Regions from separate parts of the Pantoea sp. PA1 genome, predicted to be linked through region 3. Evidence: predicted binding sites of a transcription regulator. Region 3 holds the regulator's gene; each other region holds the start of a gene.
What was found. The regulator CRP, encoded in region 3, controls carbon source genes, mostly activating them, when cyclic AMP is high. The targets are predictions, from matches to a motif close to ATGTGANNNNNNTCACAT.
Positions count from the first base shown of each region.

Region 1: a site for CRP is predicted at 2,181-2,198, ahead of glpT (glycerol-3-phosphate transporter). Genes of this name have one in related genera too.
Region 2: a site for CRP is predicted at 3,803-3,820, ahead of cdd (cytidine deaminase). Genes of this name have one in related genera too.

Region 1 covers NZ_JBXGEE010000006.1:205,072-211,419, reverse strand. The annotation lists gene metR (HTH-type transcriptional regulator MetR) at 1-62, shown strand, start outside; gene AC1V0D_RS19615 (YehS family protein) at 146-625, shown strand; gene AC1V0D_RS19610 (carboxylate/amino acid/amine transporter) at 1,087-1,950, opposite strand; gene glpT (glycerol-3-phosphate transporter) at 2,324-3,664, shown strand; gene yigL (sugar/pyridoxal phosphate phosphatase YigL) at 3,711-4,511, opposite strand; gene pldB (lysophospholipase L2) at 4,564-5,556, opposite strand; gene rhtB (homoserine/homoserine lactone efflux protein) at 5,669-6,292, shown strand; gene AC1V0D_RS19585 (DUF1460 domain-containing protein) at 6,340-6,348, opposite strand, start outside.
Region 2 covers NZ_JBXGEE010000001.1:1,807,254-1,813,601, reverse strand. The annotation lists gene sanA (outer membrane permeability protein SanA) at 43-762, opposite strand; gene AC1V0D_RS08820 (NAD-dependent malic enzyme) at 898-2,595, opposite strand; gene cdd (cytidine deaminase) at 2,864-3,754, opposite strand; gene AC1V0D_RS08810 (CidB/LrgB family autolysis modulator) at 3,875-4,567, opposite strand; gene AC1V0D_RS08805 (CidA/LrgA family protein) at 4,560-4,952, opposite strand; gene metG (methionine--tRNA ligase) at 5,159-6,348, opposite strand, start outside.
Region 3 covers NZ_JBXGEE010000005.1:17,275-23,622, reverse strand. The annotation lists gene AC1V0D_RS17695 (YccS/YhfK family putative transporter) at 1-1,338, opposite strand, end outside; gene crp (cAMP-activated global transcriptional regulator CRP) at 1,396-2,028, opposite strand; gene AC1V0D_RS17685 (OsmC family protein) at 2,332-2,736, shown strand; gene AC1V0D_RS17680 (phosphoribulokinase) at 3,327-4,196, opposite strand; gene AC1V0D_RS17675 (YheU family protein) at 4,258-4,476, opposite strand; gene AC1V0D_RS17670 (hydrolase) at 4,481-5,497, opposite strand; gene AC1V0D_RS17665 (LysE family translocator) at 5,556-6,158, shown strand; gene AC1V0D_RS17660 (LacI family DNA-binding transcriptional regulator) at 6,160-6,348, opposite strand, start outside.

The sequences.
Region 1 (6,348 bases), on a different contig from region 3:
CCTGTGAGCATCTGCCGTTTGTGCGCGATGCTGCCCTGCCCGGTGCGGTGTTGCAGCGGTAACCGGTCGGGCACAAACCTGCGCGAACGCTGGCAAAATCCCCTATAATGCGCAGCCTGTCGACTGACCATGAGAAGATCTCACCATGACTAATAACGATATTCTGCGCAGCGTGCGCTACATGCTTAATCTGAGCGATGCCGGAATGGTGAAGATTTTTGCGCTGGCGGAATGTGAGGTACCCGAGACGGATGTTCAGGCGTGGCTGAAAAAAGATGACGACGCCGCGTTCCGTCCCTGCCCTGATGTGCTGATGGGTTATTTTCTGAATGGCCTGATTTTTTACCGTCGTGGTAAAAGTGAAGAGGCGCCTGCCCCGTCGATCGAGCGCAAAATGAATAACAACATCTTCATGAAGAAACTGCGTATCGCGTTCGATCTGAAAACGACCGACATTCCTGACGTGCTGAAGCGCGCAAACTTTACCGTGTCGCAGGCGGAAGTAGGGGCGATTTTCCGCAAGCCTGACCATAAGAACTACCGCGAGTGTGGCGATCAGATTCTGCGTAACTTCCTGAAAGGGCTGGCGATGATCCAGCGTCCGAAGAGTGATAAGCCGGCTTAATTTTTGATCGCTTCTGACCCCTGCGTGGTCAGAGGTGGCGCATCTGATCGCAAAGAAAGCCTGCATCCATGCAGCACGGCCTCGCCATCCCTGGCTCGGACGCTTTGCTCCTCAGCTGCGCCCCCCCTTCCCTCCCGCTTCATCAGGGCTTTGACAAGAGCAGCACCGGGCCTGCCATTCCCTCCTTCATGCTCGCACTGAGCCACGCATTTAACAGCGATGAGGCTGTCACGCCTCCAGGCTTTACTACCCTTGCATCACTCCTTCATGCTCGCGCTGAGCCATGTATTTAACAGCGATGAGGCTGTTGCGCCTCATGGGCTGGCGCGTCAGAAGAGCGAAGCGTCCGGGCCAGGGATGGCCCGGCCGATCCACAGGGAAGTGAGATTCCTTCGCGATCGGACGCGCCAGCCCGGGAGGCCTCACCTGACCCACAGCTACTGATTAGGTACGATTCTCCTTTAAGATCGGCTACTACGCCCCACCACCCAGCGCTTATGCACCCACAGCGAGGCGAGGATCACCAGCGCACCCGCAATAAAGCTCGGCCAGTGCGGTTTCTCCTGCCAGATTGCCAGATTCACCAGCAGCCCGGCGGGAACGTGCATGTTATTCATAATGCCCAGCGTGCCGGCATCGACCTGCGTTGCACCGTAGTTCCACATAAAATAGCCCAGACCGGAAGCCGCAACGCCCAGCCAGATCAGAATGCCCCACTGCAGGGAGGTGGTCGGCAACTTCTGCGGATTACCCCAGGCGCACCACGCGATCACGGCAATCACAACCGCACCCAGATAGAACCAGGAGAAGGCGGTGTGCTGCGGCATCGGACGGGTCTCCTGCAGACGCTTATACCCAACCATTCCCGCCGCAAAACAGATGTTTGCCAGCTGCACTAACAGCAGCCCGAACCAGAAATGATCGCTGACTTTGTCATAACGGATAATCGCCGCACCGGCCACCGCCAGCAGCGCACTGAACACATAACCGATGCGCAGCGGACGACGGCTGATCAGATCGTAAATCAGCGTCACATACAGCGGCGTCATCACCGTAAACAGCAGAAATTCTGAAACGCTCAGATAGAGATAGGCTTCAAAACTCAGCAGATACATCACCCCGAGCTGCAGCATCCCCACCAGCATATAAAGCAGCAGCGTTGAAGGGCGGTAGCCGCGCCAGCGCAGGAAAGGCAGGAAGACCAGCGCAGCCAGCGCCAGACGCATCAGAACGGAAAACCAGCTGTCCACCTGCCCGGCAAGGTATTCGCCAATCAGACTGAACGAAAAGGCCCACAGAATAGTGGTAATAATTAATAAGAACACGGTCATGACCCTGAAATTAACAGGCCGCCAGTGTAAACAATGTGCTGCCATCAGGCTGTGAAATCTGGTTGACATCTGACTATAAAACATTCGATCAGAATCTTTAAGCAGCGCACCGTTTACACAGACTGACATAACTGTCGACAGAACCGCTTTTCCGCCAGACAAAATGCGCGAAATGATCCATCAGGTGAACACTTTCGCTCTCAACTGTAATAAAACTGTAACAAATGTGTCATTCATCACAGTAACGCTGCGCAACTAACACTATTCTTTGCGCGAAATGGAACATCGGATGGCCATTTTCTCCTCTTTTCCTGCTTCAACCTGCCGGGAATTCAAAAACCATAATGTGCCCTGGAGGGCCTCACTGATGCTGAGCATTTTTAAACCTGCGCCACGCCAGCCACAGGTGGCAGAGGATCGTGTCGATCCCCTCTACCGTCGTCTGCGCTGGCAAATTTTCATCGGGATCTTCTTCGGTTATGCCGCCTACTATCTGGTCAGAAAAAACTTTGCGCTCGCGATGCCCTATCTGGTCGAGCAGGGTTTTTCGCGGGGCGATTTAGGGTTTGCCCTGTCGGGCATCTCCATCGCCTACGGCTTTTCAAAATTCATCATGGGATCGGTGTCGGACCGCTCAAACCCGCGCGTCTTCCTGCCGGCTGGCCTGATTCTGGCCGCGGCGGTGATGCTGATCATGGGATTTGTGCCCTGGGCGACCTCCAGCATCATGGTGATGTTTGTACTGCTGTTTATCTGCGGCTGGTTTCAGGGGATGGGCTGGCCGCCGTGCGGACGCACCATGGTTCACTGGTGGTCACAGAAGGAGCGCGGCCGGATCGTCTCGGTCTGGAACTGCGCCCATAATGTGGGCGGCGGTATCCCCCCGCTGCTGTTTCTGCTGGGCATGGCGTGGTTTAACGACTGGAAAGCGGCGCTCTACATGCCCGCTTTTGGCGCGATTGCCATTGCGATTCTGGCCTTTGCGCTGATGCGCGATACCCCGCAATCCTGTGGCCTGCCGCCGATTGAAGCGTATAAAAACGACTATCCGCCCGACTACGATGCCAGCCATGAAGAGGAGCTGACGGCAAAGCAGATCTTCATGAAGTACGTGCTGCCGAACAAGCTGCTGTGGTACATCGCGCTGGCCAACGTGTTTGTCTATCTGCTGCGCTACGGCATCCTCGACTGGTCTCCGACCTATCTCAAAGAGGTGAAACACTTCACGCTGGATAAATCCTCCTGGGCCTACTTCCTGTATGAATATGCGGGGATACCGGGGACGCTGCTCTGCGGCTGGATGTCGGATAAAGTGTTCCGCGGCAATCGGGGGGCGACCGGGGTGTTCTTTATGACGCTGGTCACCGTCGCGACCGTCATCTACTGGCTCAATCCGGCGGGTAACCCCGGCGTTGATATGGCCTGTATGATCGTGATTGGCTTCCTGATCTACGGTCCAGTGATGCTGATTGGTCTGCACGCGCTGGAGCTGGCCCCGAAAAAAGCGGCAGGAACGGCAGCGGGCTTTACCGGCCTGTTCGGCTACCTGGGTGGGTCGGTGGCCGCCAGCGCTATTGTCGGTTACACCGTCGACTACTTCGGCTGGGATGGCGGCTTCCTGGTGATGATCGCAGGCTGCGTGCTCGCCGTTATTCTGCTGCTCCTGACCATGGTCAGCGAACACAGACACAAACAGAAAATCGCCTGACGGCATAAAAAAAGGGCCGGATAACCGGCCCTTTTCATTCATCTGCTTATGCGAGGTAGAGTGCGCGCAGCGTCTGCGGCACCGCATCATCCGCATTCGATCCAATCACTTCCAGCGCCGGCAGCGTATCTTTCAGCCGCTGATGGGCGTTCTGCATGATACAGCCCTTGCCCGCCATGCTCAGCATCTCCACATCGTTCATGCCGTCGCCAAAGGCGATACAGCTTTGCAGCGAATGACCCAGCTGCTTCGCCACGGCTTCCAGCGCATGCCCCTTCGACACGCCGCCCGCCATGACCTCCAGGCAAGTGGGTAATGAGAAGCTGACGTTAACGCGGTCACCCCAGCGCGCTTCAATGGCCTGCTCCATCGGGATCAGATGTTCAGGGTTTTCGCAGGTGAAGAAGACTTTGCTGATGTTATCGGTTGGCAGCAGACCTGGCTCATAGACCTGATAATTGAACACCGACTCGCGGAAGTAATCCTGTTCCGCCGGACTTGAGCGGCTGACAAACCACTCATCATCCCGGTAGACGTGAGTCAGGATTTCGTTGTGATGATATTGCAGGCCAAACAGATCGCTGGCGATGTCGGCATCCAGATTGTGACTGAAGACCAGTTCGCCCGCCGCGTTGTGAACGCGCGCGCCGTTTGAAGTGATCATATAAGCCGGAATCGCCAGGCTGTCGCGCATCTGTCCGACATCGATATGATGACGGCCGGTCGCGAAAACGAAGTGGATATCTCTGGCGACCAGCTGCTGCAGCGTTTCGCGTGCAAACGGGGTCAGGCGATGTTCGGGAGAAAGCAGCGTGCCATCCAGGTCGGATGCAACGATGTGGTACATGAAAACCTCGGGTATCGGAGTCTGCCGGCTTTCGCCGGTCGGATAAATAACGTCAGTGATGCGCTGAAAAGAAGTCGACCACTGCATGGAGCGCTTCGGCACGCATCGCGTCTTTTTCAAACAGGATCTCATGACGCGCGCCGTTGATCACCCGCGGCGTGTTGCCCTCACACGGATGACCCGCCGCAGCCATCGCGGCACAAAACAGGTCCTGCGAACGGTTATCGACCACCCGATCCTCGCTGGCCTGTAACAGCAGCAGCGGCGTGGTGATCTTATCCACCTGACTGATGATGTTGCGACCGGCATGGATGCCTTCGCGCACCCAGTGATAGGTCGGCCCGCCAACGCGAATCGCCGGATCATCAGCATAAAAGCGCAGGTTACGCCGGTAACGCTCAGCACTGTGCGTCAGCCGGTTGATGCCAAACGGATGCGCGCGCCAGCGTCCGGTGCCGAGCGCATACCCATCGCGCACCGCCGGGCGTTTCTCCGCCCAGTCGAGTATCCGGTGGGTCAGGAAGGCGGGCAACGGCAGCGCAATACCAAACATCGGGGCCACCAGGGCAACCGCATGAAAAGCCTGCGGCTGCCGCGCCAGAAACAGCGTTAATATTGCGCCCCCCATCGAGTGAGCCAGCGCATAACGCTGCTGATAGTGTCCGCTGACGATCTCTTTCAGATAGAGGGTTTCGAGATCGTCGACATAGTGGGTAAATTCCACCACGTGGCCGCGGTGTGAGTCCTCCAGCAGACGATCGGAGCGCCCCTGGCCGCGATGATCGAGGATCACCACATCGAAGCCACAGTGAAACAGATCGTAGGCCAGCTCGGGATATTTGATGTAACTCTCGATGCGGCCGGGCACAATCAGGATGACACGCGTATGTTTCGGTGACGTGAACCGGACGTAACGCAATGTCAGATTACCGACGCCGGTAAACTCACGCTCTTCACGGCTGTGCCAGAAGTCGAGCAGCGGACCGGTTGCAAAGGCAGCAAAGGCTTTTTCGCGTCGCAGCCAGCTGGCTTTGTGTGGATTCATTCGCCCTCCTGATGACCGGATAAAGAGTCCCTGTTGCCGTACGCAGGCCGTAGCGCCGCGCTTATTTCTGGCGTATTGTGTCACACTTCCGCCCCTAAAGAGAGCGCAACCCATGACCATCGAATGGTGGCTGACCTATCTGCTCACCACCACAATTCTCAGCCTGTCGCCCGGCTCCGGCGCGATTAACACCATGAGTACCGGCATCAGCCACGGCTATCGCGGCACGGTGGCATCCATCTCCGGCCTGCAGGTCGGGCTGGCGCTGCATATCGTGCTGGTAGGCATCGGGCTGGGCGCGCTGTTTTCCCAGTCGCTGCTCGCCTTTGAGATTCTGAAATGGGCCGGTGCGGCCTACCTGGTCTGGCTGGGTATTCAGCAGTGGCGCTCAGCGGGCGGTATTGACCTGGACGCGGTCGCTAAAGCGATGCCGCGCCGTCGCCTGTTCAAACGTGCCGTGCTGGTGAACCTGACCAACCCCAAAAGCATCGTCTTTCTGGCGGCGCTCTTCCCGCAATTTATTCAGCCGCATCAGCCGCTCTTTATGCAGTATCTGGTGCTGGGCGTGACGACCGTAGTGGTCGATATCATCGTGATGATTGGCTACGCCACGCTGGCAACCCGCATTGCGGGCTGGATTAAAGGGCCAAAACAGATGAAGCTCATGAACCGTATTTTCGGCGGACTGTTTATGGCGGTCGGCGCCCTGCTGGCCAGCGCCAGGAAGATCGCCTGATCCTGACGCGCCGGCCCGCCAGGGCCGGCGCGATCGCTTCTCTCTCATCACACCGC
Region 2 (6,348 bases), on a different contig from region 3:
TTAACATGAATGCCAGACTGCAACACGGTGCTGGCAACTGAGCTATTTCCGTAACTTCTGTTCCAGCTCCAGCAACTGTTCCGGCGTCACAGCAGGATAACTCTGCGCATCATCCGGAACGGTTCGCACGGCGGGAATCGGCACCAGCGGGCCGAGAAAACGAGGTTCACGCTTGAGCAGGAAGAGGTCTGCCAGCGCACCCAGCCGGGCCCCCACTTCACGGAAGCGCACGCTAAGCATGTTCTTCGGCGAGGGCACGGCATAACACTGCGCCTGAATGCCCAGCTGCAGGGCGATGAAGAGCGCGCGCTCACAATGAAAACGCTGCGTGATGATAATGAAGTCGTTGGTATCAAAGACCTTACGGGTACGCACGATCGAATCCAGCGTGCGGAATCCGGCGTAGTCGAGCACGATATCGGCCGGATCGACGCCCGCTTTGATTAAATCACGGCGCATTGTCATCGGCTCGTTATAACTCTGCAGCGCATTATCCCCGCTCAGCAGCAGATAATTGACTTTACCGCTGTTGTAGGCGTTCAGCGCACCCTGCATACGATAGAGGTAATACTGATTGATCACGCCGGTGCGGTAATATTTTGCCGTTCCCAGTACCACGCCCACCTGACGATGCGGCAGAGAAGAGACATTTTCGTAGATGAAAGGCGCCGTTTTCCAGCTGATCCAGCGATCGAGGCCGAGCGCAGTTGCCACCATCAGTGAGATGATGAAAAGCAGACCAATGAAAACGCGTTTCAGCATGCGCCTGGAGACTCGGTATCAGAATGTTGAGATGGCACAAGGCTACTTGAGGCGTCGCAGCGAAGCAAGTTACTGCCGGCTGGCTGTGCGCTTTTTGAACACTGCCGGACCCTATCAGGTCCGGCAGGCTGAAGATTAAATCGAGGTACGGCGATAGTGACGGTACTGCGGTAGCCAGAAGTTGTTGGCAATAGCCTGTGACAACACATCTTCTGAGGTCACCACGGCAACGCCCGCCAGCTGAGCGGCTTTACCCACTTCCATCGCAATGATCTTCGACACGCCCTGAATATCTTTGATCTCGGGCAGTACCGGGCCTTCGCCTTCGTTGACCAGCGGAGAGCAGTCAGCCAGTGCGCGGCTGGCGGTCATCAGCATGCTGTCGGTGACGCGGCTGGCGCCTGAGGCAATCACACCCAGACCAATTCCCGGGAAGATGTAGGAGTTGTTGCACTGCGCGATCGGGTAGGTTTTACCGTTCCAGCTTACTGGCGAGAACGGGCTGCCGGTGGCGACCAGTGCTGCACCGTCAGTCCAGGCGATGATATCGGCTGGCGTCGCCTCCACGCGTGATGTCGGGTTCGACAGTGGCATCACGATAGGGCGCTTACAGTGCTTGTGCATCTCACGGATGATCTCTTCGGTGAACAGACCCGGCTGACCGGAGACACCAATCAGGATATCGGGCTGTGCATTGCGCACTACGTCCAGCAGCGAGATTGCGTCGCTGGCGACATCCCAGTTCTGCAGGTTTTCGCTCTTCTGCACCAGCTTGCTCTGGAAATCGAGCAGGTTAGGCAGTTTGTCAGTGAGCAGACCAAAACGATCCACCATCATCACCCGGCTACGCGCTTCGTCGTCGCTCAGACCTTCAGATTTCATCTGCGCAATGATCTGCTCAGCGATACCACAACCCGCGGAACCGGCTCCCAGGAAGACCACTTTCTGCTCGCACAGACGGCTGCCGGCTGCTCGGCTGGCGGCGATCAGCGTGCCGACGGTGACGGCGGCAGTGCCCTGGATATCATCATTGAAGCAGCAGATCTCTTCGCGATAGCGGTTCAGCAGCGGCATCGCGTTCTTCTGGGCGAAATCTTCGAACTGCAACAGCACTTTCGGCCAGCGGCGCTTAACGGCCTGAATGAACTCATTGACGAAGGCGTCATACTCTTCGCCGGTGATACGCGGATGACGCCAGCCCATATAGAGCGGGTCGTTCAGCAGCTGCTGGTTATTGGTGCCGACATCCAGCACGACCGGCAGGGTGTAAGCCGGGCTGATGCCGCCGCAGGCGGTATAGAGTGAAAGCTTACCAATCGGAATCCCCATTCCACCGATGCCCTGGTCGCCCAGACCCAGGATACGCTCGCCATCGGTCACCACAATCACCTTCACATTCTGTTTGGTGGCGTTCTGCAGCATATCTTCGATGCGATCGCGGTTCGGGTAGGAGATGAAAACGCCACGCGCACGACGGTAGATTTCAGAGAAGTGTTCGCAGGCTGCGCCGACGGTCGGGGTGTAGATGATGGGCATCATCTCTTCGAGATGGTTATCCAGCAGGCGGTAGAACAGCGTTTCGTTCGTGTCCTGGATGTTTCGCAGGTAGACGTGCTTATCGTTATTGTTTTTAAAGTCCTGGAACTGACGCCAGGCGCGCTTTGCCTGCTCTTCAATCGATTCCACCGCTTCAGGCAGCAGACCATTGAGGTTAAATTCGTTACGTTCTTCGAGGGTAAAGGCGCTGCCTTTGTTCAGCAGGGGAAATTCAAGCAAAATCGGGCCAGCATATGGGATATAAAGCGGGCGTTTACTTTCGTAGTCGAGTTCCATGCGGTGATGCTCCGGTTGCAGTGTTGTCTGGCGTCACGCCGGAAAGGTAGCGCCAGTTTTCTTACCCGTTATAGCTCAGACTGCAGGCCTGTAGCGGCAGGGTCACCGCTGCGGGAAAATTCACGACCGTGCTGCCATCCTGCAACCTGAATTATTCAGAGTAATTTGTCATGACGTGAATTCTGGCGCCAGATCCTATGAAATTTCCCGCAGAAGTACAGCGTTTGTTCATAAAAGCTCACAAAACTGTGGCCTTTCTGACAGCCGGTTATGCTTTGTTCAGCGTCACATGCAGCAGCTCACTGCAGCCAAATGTCTGCAGCGTGGCTTGCGTGGCGGCAAACTGGCTCAGCGTGGCATTTTCTGCTTCCGCTAATACCGCTCTTTTTATCTGACGGACATCGCCGCCCTGCATGTTCAGCCGCACCAGCGCCGCCTGAAGGGGCGGGAAGCTGGGATTAAACGCGGCGTTTTCCGCATAGCGGCCGGTGACAATCGAACCGCTTACGGTCAGAAGCGCAACCCCGGCGTGCGACTGGCTGTAGGGGGCGTGACTGGCATTGGCGGCGGCAACGGCAGCCTGCACCAGTTCGTCACCCGCAGCGACGTAGCCGTGATCAACGTGGTCCATCAGGAAAGTGCTGATGTCGAGGTCGCGCGGGCCAAACGCATCCGGCAGATAGTCAGCCAGTGTACTCACCGCGCGCTGCGGCAGGCTGATACGAATAGCGGTGCCGCTGTTCAGCTCGTTCATAAACTGGCGGCAGTGACCGCACGGCGTGTAGTTGACGGTGATGCTCTCCAGCTGCGGCTCGCCACACAGCCAGGCGTGGGTGATCGCGCTCTGCTCGGCGTGAACCGTCTGCTGCAGAGGGGCGCCGACAAACTCCATGTTCGCCCCGAAGTACCAGGCACCGCTGACGCCGCGGGCAATCGCGCCGACGTTGAAGTGGGAGACGGTGGCGACAGCGCAGGCCGCTGCCAGGGGCAGCAGCGCCAGCGCCAGCGTATCGGCGTCCATCTGCGTCTGTTGCTGCAGCGCAGCGACCTGGCTGGCGCTCAGTCGCGCCTCAAAGTCAGGATCGTCCAGCAGGGGAGCCAGCGCCGTTTGCAGCGTTGATGGCAATGCCTCAAAAGCGGAGAGGAAACGGGATTGCATGAGAGCCTCATTAAATTCAGCAGGGCGACGTGCCGGTCACCGGTTTATATGTGATCCAGGTCGCTCTGACAATGTAACCTGTGTTGCATGTTTCAACTTTGCGAGATCTCTCGCAAAGTTTTAGCCAAACCAGTGCAGCAGCAGCGGAAAAACAAAGGGGGCCAGCAGTGAGGTGATGATGCCGCAGATCACCAGCGCCAGCGAACTGAAGGCGCCCTCCTGAAAATCGAGTTCGGCTGCACGCGCCGTGCCGAGTGCATGTGACGCATTGCCAATCGCCAGACCGCGTGCGGCTTTAGACTTCACACCGAGCAGGTTCAGCACCATATGACCGAAGACCGCACCCAGCACCCCGGCGATCAGCACACAGATGGCGCTGATGGCCGGAATACCGTGCAATGAACCGGAGACGGCCATGGCAATCGGTGTGGTCACCGATTTCGGCACGATAGTGGCCGCAATTTCGGGCGTTGCCCCCAGCCAGAGCGCAATGGCCGTGCCCGAGGTCATGGCGGTCAGGCTGCCGATAAAGCAGACGCCGATAATGGATTTCCAGCGGGCGCGGATCTGATGGATCTGTTCATAGAGCGGCAGTGCCAGGGCCACCACCGCCGGTTGCAGCAGCTGATTGAGAATCTGGCTGCCAGCGAAATAGCGCGAGTAGGGCAGCTGCAACAGCAGCAGTATCGGAATAATTATCGCCATCGCGACCAGCAGCGGATTGAGCAGCGGGAGCTTCAGCCGTATTGCCAGTTTGCGCGCCAGGAAAAAGGCCGCCAGCGTCAGCGGCAGTGACCACCAGATTTCACTCATCGCCCGACTCCCCGGCCGGCTTCCGGCTGTGCAGCTTGTGGGCGCTCACGCCGACAATCGAGAGCACCAGCAGGGTGCTGACGACACAGGAGATCACGATAGGGCCAAACTGCGCGGTCAGGACATCGGTGTAGTTCATCACCCCGACGCTGATCGGCACAAACAGCAGGGCCATATAGCGAATCAGCAGATGACAGCCCGGTTTCACCCAGCTTACCGGCAGGATTTGCGACGCGAGCAGGGCAAACAGAATTAACATGCCGATAATGCTGCCGGGCAGGGTAATGGGCAGCAGCGAGGCGATGCCGATTCCGGCATACAGGCAGAGATAAATGATGATAAAGGCGCGCAGATAGCGCCCGCAGACAGACAGCACGGTGAGCATGGCAGGCTCCTGTTTTTACTGAGCTTCATCATACGCATTAACCGCTTAGCGTGCTAGCGATCACATTTATGCGCCGGAAAGCGGCAGGAGAGGAGGCCGCGTTCACCTGTGCAGGAAGAGAGCGTGCTTGACCGATATAAAAAAACCCTTCGCACCCGCAGAGGCGCAAAGGGTTTCAGTCCGGAACTGATTCCGTCAGCCGCGGGTTACTTAACCGGCATACCCGGTACCGCACCGCTATCCACGGAGAGCACGAAGAGATCTTTGCCGCCCGGTCCTGCTGACAGCACCATGCCTTCAGAGATGCCGAAGCGCATCTTACGTGGTGCGAGGTTGGCGACGATGATGGTCATTTTACCGACCAGCACTGACGGATCAGGGTAAGCGGCGCGGATGCCGGAGAAGATCTGACGCTTTTCCCCGCCCAGGTCAAGTTGCAGACGCAGCAGCTTGTCTGAGCCCTCAACCAGTTCCGCCTGCTCAATCAGCGCCACGCGCATATCCACTTTGGCGAAATCGTCGATGGTGATGGGCTCACCGACAGGTGAATCTGCCAGCGGGCCGCTTGCGGCCGGTGCAGCTGCGGCGGCAGCATCCTCTTTTGAGGCCGCAATCAGTCCCTCAACCTTCGCCATTTCAATGCGGCTGTAGAGCGCTTTAAACGGCGCGACCTGGTGATCCAGCAGCGGCTGGGCGATAGCATCCCAGCTCAGCTCGCACTTCAGGAAATCTTCGGCGCGTGCGCTCAGGGAAGGCAGCACCGGCTTCAGCCAGGTCATCAGGATGCGGAACAGGTTGATACCCATTGAGCAGATAGCCTGCAGGTCGGCATCGCGGCCTTCCTGCTTCGCCACCACCCATGGTGCCTGCTCATCGACATAGCGGTTAGCCAGGTCGGCCAGCGCCATGATCTCACGAATCGCACGGCTGAACTCACGGCTGGCCCAGGCTTCACCAATCTTCTCTGAGGCATCCACGAAGGTCTGATAAAGGGCCGGATCGGCCAGCTCAGCCGCCAGTTTGCCGTCAAAGCGTTTGGTGATAAAGCCCGCGTTACGTGACGCCAGATTAACCACTTTATTGACAATGTCGGCGTTCACGCGCTGAACAAAATCTTCCATGTTCAGGTCGATATCGTCGATGCGTGAAGAGAGTTTCGCCGCATAGTAATAGCGCAGGCTGTCGGCATCCAGATGCTGCAGCCAGGTGCTGGCCTTAATAAAGGTGCCACGCGACTTCGACATTTTTGCACCGTTGACGGTGACATAGCCGTGCACAAACAGGTTGTTTGGCTTGCGGAAGTTGCTGCCTTCCAGCATCGCGGGCCAGAACAGGCTGTGGAAATAGACGATATCTTTACCGATGAAGTGGTACAGCTCGGTGGTGGAGTCTTTAC
Region 3 (6,348 bases):
GGTAATCGCCAGCATCACCAGCAGGACGACAGGTTCCGGCACCGCCAGACGCAGTGTGGCCGCCGCGACCACCAGACCGGCAAAGGTGCCGAGCGCACGGTGCTGGATACGGACGCGGGTGGCGCTGTAGCCGTTCTGGCTGACGAACATGATCGTCATCAGAATCCAGTAGGGCTTAGGGATGTTGAAGAAGAGCGCCAGCGCGCTGCCCAGCATCAGCATGACCGCAAAGCGACCGGCAGTGCGCAGCGCTGAGGAGCGAAATGAGAGGTAGCTGCGCAGCGCCGGGAGCAGCGGCAGACGGCGCTGGCGGTCAGCCATCAGGTCGCGCTGGTAAAGCGGTTTCTGGGTGCGCAGCACCCGCGCAATGCGGTTGAAGTGATAAAGGCAGAAGTGGCCCACCGGATTGTCGGGATGCTGACGGGCGATCTTCTCCAGCGCGCCAAGCTGTTTATCCATCGCAAAACGATCGGCTAACTGGTGGTAGAGAATGGTATCGGCCAGCACCCGCAGCCGGGCTGAGATGGTTTTGGCGTTCCAGCGGATCACCGCTTCAGCATGGCTCTGCTCAACCAGTTTCTGCACCTCTTCCGGCCGGTGCAGGCTGACCGAGATGTGCTCCTGCAGATCCAGCGCCACCTGAAAGGCGCGCGTCAGCCGTTTATGGCTATTGTCGCGGCTCGCCGACAGCATATGCATCTGCTGATAACAGGTGTTGATCAAATCGACCACTTTCTGCTGGCGAGCCAGCAGCGGCGGCAGCGCCTTCTCCGGATCGGTCAGCTGCGTCAGCAGGGTATATTTGGCGTCGCAGTAGTTCGCCAGCTCGCGGTAGATCAGACTCAGGCTTTCGCGCATCGGCTGCTCTTTCCACAGCCAGAACCAGAACCAGTTAAACACGCCATACCAGAGGGTGCCGCCGATATAGAGCAGCGGCGGCACATAGATGGGCATGCGGCCCGTCAGGCTCAGGGTAAAAATAGCGGCGATGAGGGTGCCGGAGAGCAGGCGGCCATGCAGCGGGCTGATCTCCCCGGTGACACCCAGCAACAGGGGCATCGCAAACAGGATTAGCGGCAGCGGAACCGCATGCAGGGTAAGCCACTGGATCAGGAAGCTGCCAAGCGCAAACAGGCTGCCGCCCACAATCAGACGTTTGAAGAAGCGTTTATGCGGGGTATCGAGACCGGCAATGTTGCAGCAGGCGGGGACTAACGAGAACAGCAGACCTTTTTGCAGGTCGCCAGCCAGCCAGCCCAGCGCGACCGGCAGGCAGAGCACCAGCGTTTGCCGCAGGGCATAGTTCACTTCAGGGTGATAAATAATTCGACGCCACATCGGCTCAGCACAAACAATAACGGCGTGATGCGAACATCACGCCGTGGATGACAGGAATTAGCGGGTGCCGTAAACGACGATGGTTTTACCGTGTGCAGAGATCAGATTCTGATCTTCCAGCATCTTCAGAATACGGCCCACGGTTTCGCGTGAACAACCTACAATCTGGCCAATTTCCTGACGGGTAATTTTAATTTGCATGCCGTCGGGATGCGTCATGGCATCTGGCTGTTTCGCCAGATTAAGCAGAGTCTGTGCAATGCGTCCGGTCACGTCGAGGAAAGCGAGGTTACCCACTTTTTCTGACGTCACCTGCAGGCGACGCGCCATCTGCGATGAGAGTCGCATCAGGATGTCAGGGTTCACCTGAATCAGCTGGCGGAATTTCTTGTAGGAGATTTCCGCCACTTCGCACGCGCTTTTAGCACGAACCCAGGCGCTGCGCTCCTGACCTTCTTCAAACAGGCCAAGCTCGCCGATGAAATCCCCCTGATTCAGGTAGGAAAGAATCATCTCTTTGCCTTCTTCATCTTTAATCAGAACCGCGACGGAACCTTTCACGATGTAGTAAAGCGTTTCAGCTTTTTCACCTTGGTGAATCAGCGTACTTTTGGATGGATACTTGTGAATATGGCAATGGGACAGGAACCATTCGAGTGTAGGGTCTGTTTGCGGTTTGCCGAGAACCATTCGCTATTATCCTCTGTTGTAATCGTGCCCAAAATACAGGGGGCAGTTTTCCCTGTCAGGCGGTGAAAGCTTCAAGCGTTTCCTTTTCAGGAAATTATTCGGGCCGCATCAGGCGCAGTGCGCATCATTCTTCCCGGCTTCGCCATCGGGTGACGAAAAATATTTTCAGCTCTGTTTGTAGCACAGCTTTTGCCGACTGTCTTCTGTTGTCTCGCTTCAGCTAAGGGCGGATTTCTCTGGATTGCTGTTTATCAGGCGAAAGCGTACTCTGGCGACAAAACAGCGTATTCCGGAGCAAAAATCATGCAGGCAAGAGTGAAATGGGTAGAAGGGATGACATTCCTTGGTGAGTCATCCTCCGGCCATCAGATCCTGATGGATGGCAATTCAGGGGATAAAGCGCCCAGCCCAATGGAGATGGTGCTGATGGCGGCGGGCGGATGCAGCGCGATCGATGTGGTATCAATTCTGCAAAAAGGCCGCAACGATGTGGCTGATTGTGAAGTAAAACTGACCTCAGAACGTCGTGAAGAGGCGCCGCGAATCTTTACGCACATCAACCTGCATTTTATCGTGAGTGGCAAAGCACTCCAGGATAAAGCGGTCTCACGCGCGGTGGATCTTTCTGCTGAAAAATATTGCTCGGTGGCCATCATGCTGGGGAAAGGGGTGACGATGACGCACAGCTATGAGGTGGTTGAGCTGTAATAGCCGCAGGTTTTTTTAAAGTTGCTGGCAGTCCGGTGTGAGGCCGTGCCTGGATGGGGGAATTCACTTTGAGACTGTGCCTGCGCAGAAAACCGGGTCGGATCGATTTGTGGTGGTTCGCTGTCAGGCCGTGCCTGCGCAGGAAACCGGGTCAGATCGGAAAGTCGCTTGAGCCAATCCATGGCCGCTCGGCCCGCGCGATTACGCACCTCATCCCTGAGGTGCGCCCGTAGCCGGGCCAACGCGTTGCGTTGTTCAAAAACGCTCCCGGCGTTTTTATCCGGGCGGCGGGACGCTTTCCTCTTCTGACCCGGTTCCCTGCATGATGAGCTTTCGTGTTGCTGTCAGATTCTTTGTATGCAGGTTTTGTTTGTAGCGGCCTTACTGAAACCGGATGCGGCTACCGGACATGAAGTGAAGGGAGCATACGCCTGTAGCAAAGCATAGCGGGCCAGGAATGGCGGTTTTGCGTCTTTACGAAAGGCGTATTCTCCCTGAAGCCTGCTCAGCAGTAAGCCTTAATCCGCAGAAAAACCGGTTTTACATTTTTGCAAAAGGCATCTGCTCTCTGAGGGTTTTTTGCTGACCTCTTACTCTATCCGTTTACCTTCCATCAGCCGCTTCACCAGCGGCCCCATGATCAGCTCCATCGCCAGCCCCATTTTACCGCCGGGCACCACCAGCGTATTGATGTGCGAGATAAACGACCCCTGCAGCATCGCCAGCAGATAGGGAAAGTCGATATCCTCCAGTCCCTGAAAGTGGATCACCACAAAGCTCTCATCCAGTGACGGGATAGCGCGGGCGGCAAACGGGTTCGAGGTATCCACGGTCGGCACGCGCTGAAAGTTAATATGGGTGCGGGAGAACTGAGGCGTGATGAAGTTGATGTAATCCTCCATCGACCGCACTACCGAATCCATCACTGCCTCGCGGGAGTGGCCGCGCTCGCTGGTGTCCCGCACCAGCTTCTGAATCCATTCAAGGTTAACAATCGGCACCACGCCCACCAGCAGATCCACCTGTTCTGCGACGTTATGCTGCGCGGTGACCACGCCGCCATGCAGGCCTTCATAGAACAGAATATCGGTGTCCTGCGGCAGCGGCTGCCACGGCGTAAAGGTGCCAGGCACCTGATTCCACGGCACCGCCTCATCATAGGTGTGCAGATATTTACGCGACTGGCCCTGTCCGCTTTGACCATACTCTTTGAAACTCTGCTCCAGCAGGCCAAAGTCGTTGGCCTCCGGGCCGAAATAGCTGACGTGACGTCCTAAATCGCGCGCTTTACGAATCGCCATATCCATTTCAGGACGGGTAAAGCGGTGAAAGCTGTCGCCTTCCAGCTCCGCCGCATGCAGATTTAGCTGCTGGAAGATTTTGCGAAACGCGAGGCTGGTGGTGGTGGTTCCTGCGCCGCTGGAACCGGTCACCGCGATAATGGGATGACGAGCAGACATAGAAAAGCTCCCTGTGTGGTCGGGCAATGAGCATTGTTATCATGAAATGCCCGCCGGTGCATCAGCCGCGAAATTCTTTGCGCGGCATAATATTGACCGACTCATGCAGTTCCGACCACACCAGCACCACTTCGCCAGACTCCAGCTGCCGACGCACATCCGCGACCTTGTCGACCAGGCTGCGCTCCTGTTCGCCATAGTCGGTGCCTTCGCGCAGCACAAACGTTTCAATCAGGTTTTCGAGGGTCTCCGGGGAGACCTGTTGCCAGGGAATAATCACGCGATCAGTTATCCAGAATAGGGGCGATCCACTGGGGGATGCGCTGTTCCAGCCACATTTCGGGCTGACGTAACGTTCCACCGACAAAGCCGACGTGGCCGCCGTGTGGGCTCAGTTGATAAGTAATAGTGGCAGATAATTGGCTGCTGTGCGGGATCACCTCATCGCTCATAAAGGGATCGTCTTTCGCATGGATGATCAGCAGCGGTGTTTTGACCTGCTTCAGCCACGGCATGGCGCTGGCACGCTGATAGTAGTCGGTCGCATCCGCAAACCCGTGGGCACGGGCCGTGATCGCGTCATCAAAATCACGCAGTCGCCGCAGGGCTTTCAGCTGCGCCAGGTTGACCGGCAGCGTATCCGGCCAGGCGTGTAGCTTGCGGCGGGCATTTTTCTTCAGTTGCGCCAGCAGATAGTACTGATAGACGCGAGAAAAGCCGCGCTCCAGTCTCAGGCTGCAGGGTTCCAGCTGCAGCGGGGCGGAGACGATCACGCCCGCATCAACCCCGGCGTCTGCACCCTGCTGACCCAGCAGGCAGCCCAGCATATTGCCGCCCAGCGAGAAGCCTACGGCGGCGGTGGGCACGCGTCCCCAGCGGCGATGCAGCCACTGCAGGAAAAAGCGGGCATCGTCCGTTTCGCCGGAGTGATAGATCCGGTTCAGTCGGTTAGGCTCGCCGCTGCAGCCGCGAAAATGCATCACCACCGCCAGCCAGCCGCGCGCACGGCAGATTGCCATCAGACCATGGATATAGGGGCTGTGAAAACTCCCCTCCAGACCGTGAAACAGCACCACACGCGGCTTATGCTGCGCTGCGTGCGGATCTTCGCTCCAGGCGAGGTCGACAAAATCGCCATCCGGCAGATCGAGACGCTGCCAGTGGGGCTGGAGAGTGACATGGCGCCGCAACAGGCGCGGCAGCACGGTCTGCAGATGCGCATTACGCAGTGAGCCCGGCGGGATAAAGCGCTCATTTCCGGGTCCGGTAAATTTCATGGGGTAAAAGCTTGTCTGTTCCATATCACACTGTTAGCTTCGAAAGGTTTTTTCTTGCAGGGGTAAGGAGTACCCGATTGCCATGGAACTGAGTCTTTTCTTATCGATGTTAGGGTTTCTCTGGGTCGCTGCCATTACGCCAGGCCCTAATAATATGTTACTCACCGCCTCGGGCGCTAATTTTGGCTTTGTGCGCACCATTCCGCTGATGATTGGCATCATGATCGGCATGCAGGTGATGCTGCTGATGGTGGCCTTTGGGGTGGGTGGCCTGATCCTGCTCTATCCGTCACTGCATCTGATGCTGAAAATCGCCGGCAGCCTCTATCTGCTCTGGCTGGCGTGGAAAATCGCCACAGCCAGCTATGAAAAGCTGGAAACTGACCAGGGCCCGGATGCGCCGATGCCATTCTGGCAGGGAGGCGTGCTGCAGCTGATCAACCCCAAAGCCTGGCTGATGGCGCTGGGTGCGGTCGCCAGCTTCAGCCTGGCAGGGGACGCTTATCGCCATTCGATTGCCGCGATAAGCATCGGCATGTTTATGGTCAATCTGCTGTCGGGCGCAATCTGGATGGGATTCGGCGCGATGATTGGCCGCATTCTGCGCAGCCGTCGCGCCTGGAAAATCTTCAACCTCGCCATGGGGCTGCTGACTGCCGCCTGCGTGCTGTTAATCTGGCACTGAGTTAACTGGATGCGCGTTCAACGCGCGTCCAGGGCAGTACTTCGCGGACCACTGACGCGTTCGGATTACGGATCTTCTGCAATAGCAGCTGCACGCTGCGAGCGCCCAGCTGGTTCATCGGCTGTTCGATGGTGGTCAGCGGCGGATTCAGGCTGCGGGTGAACGGAATCCCATCAAAACCGACCACCGC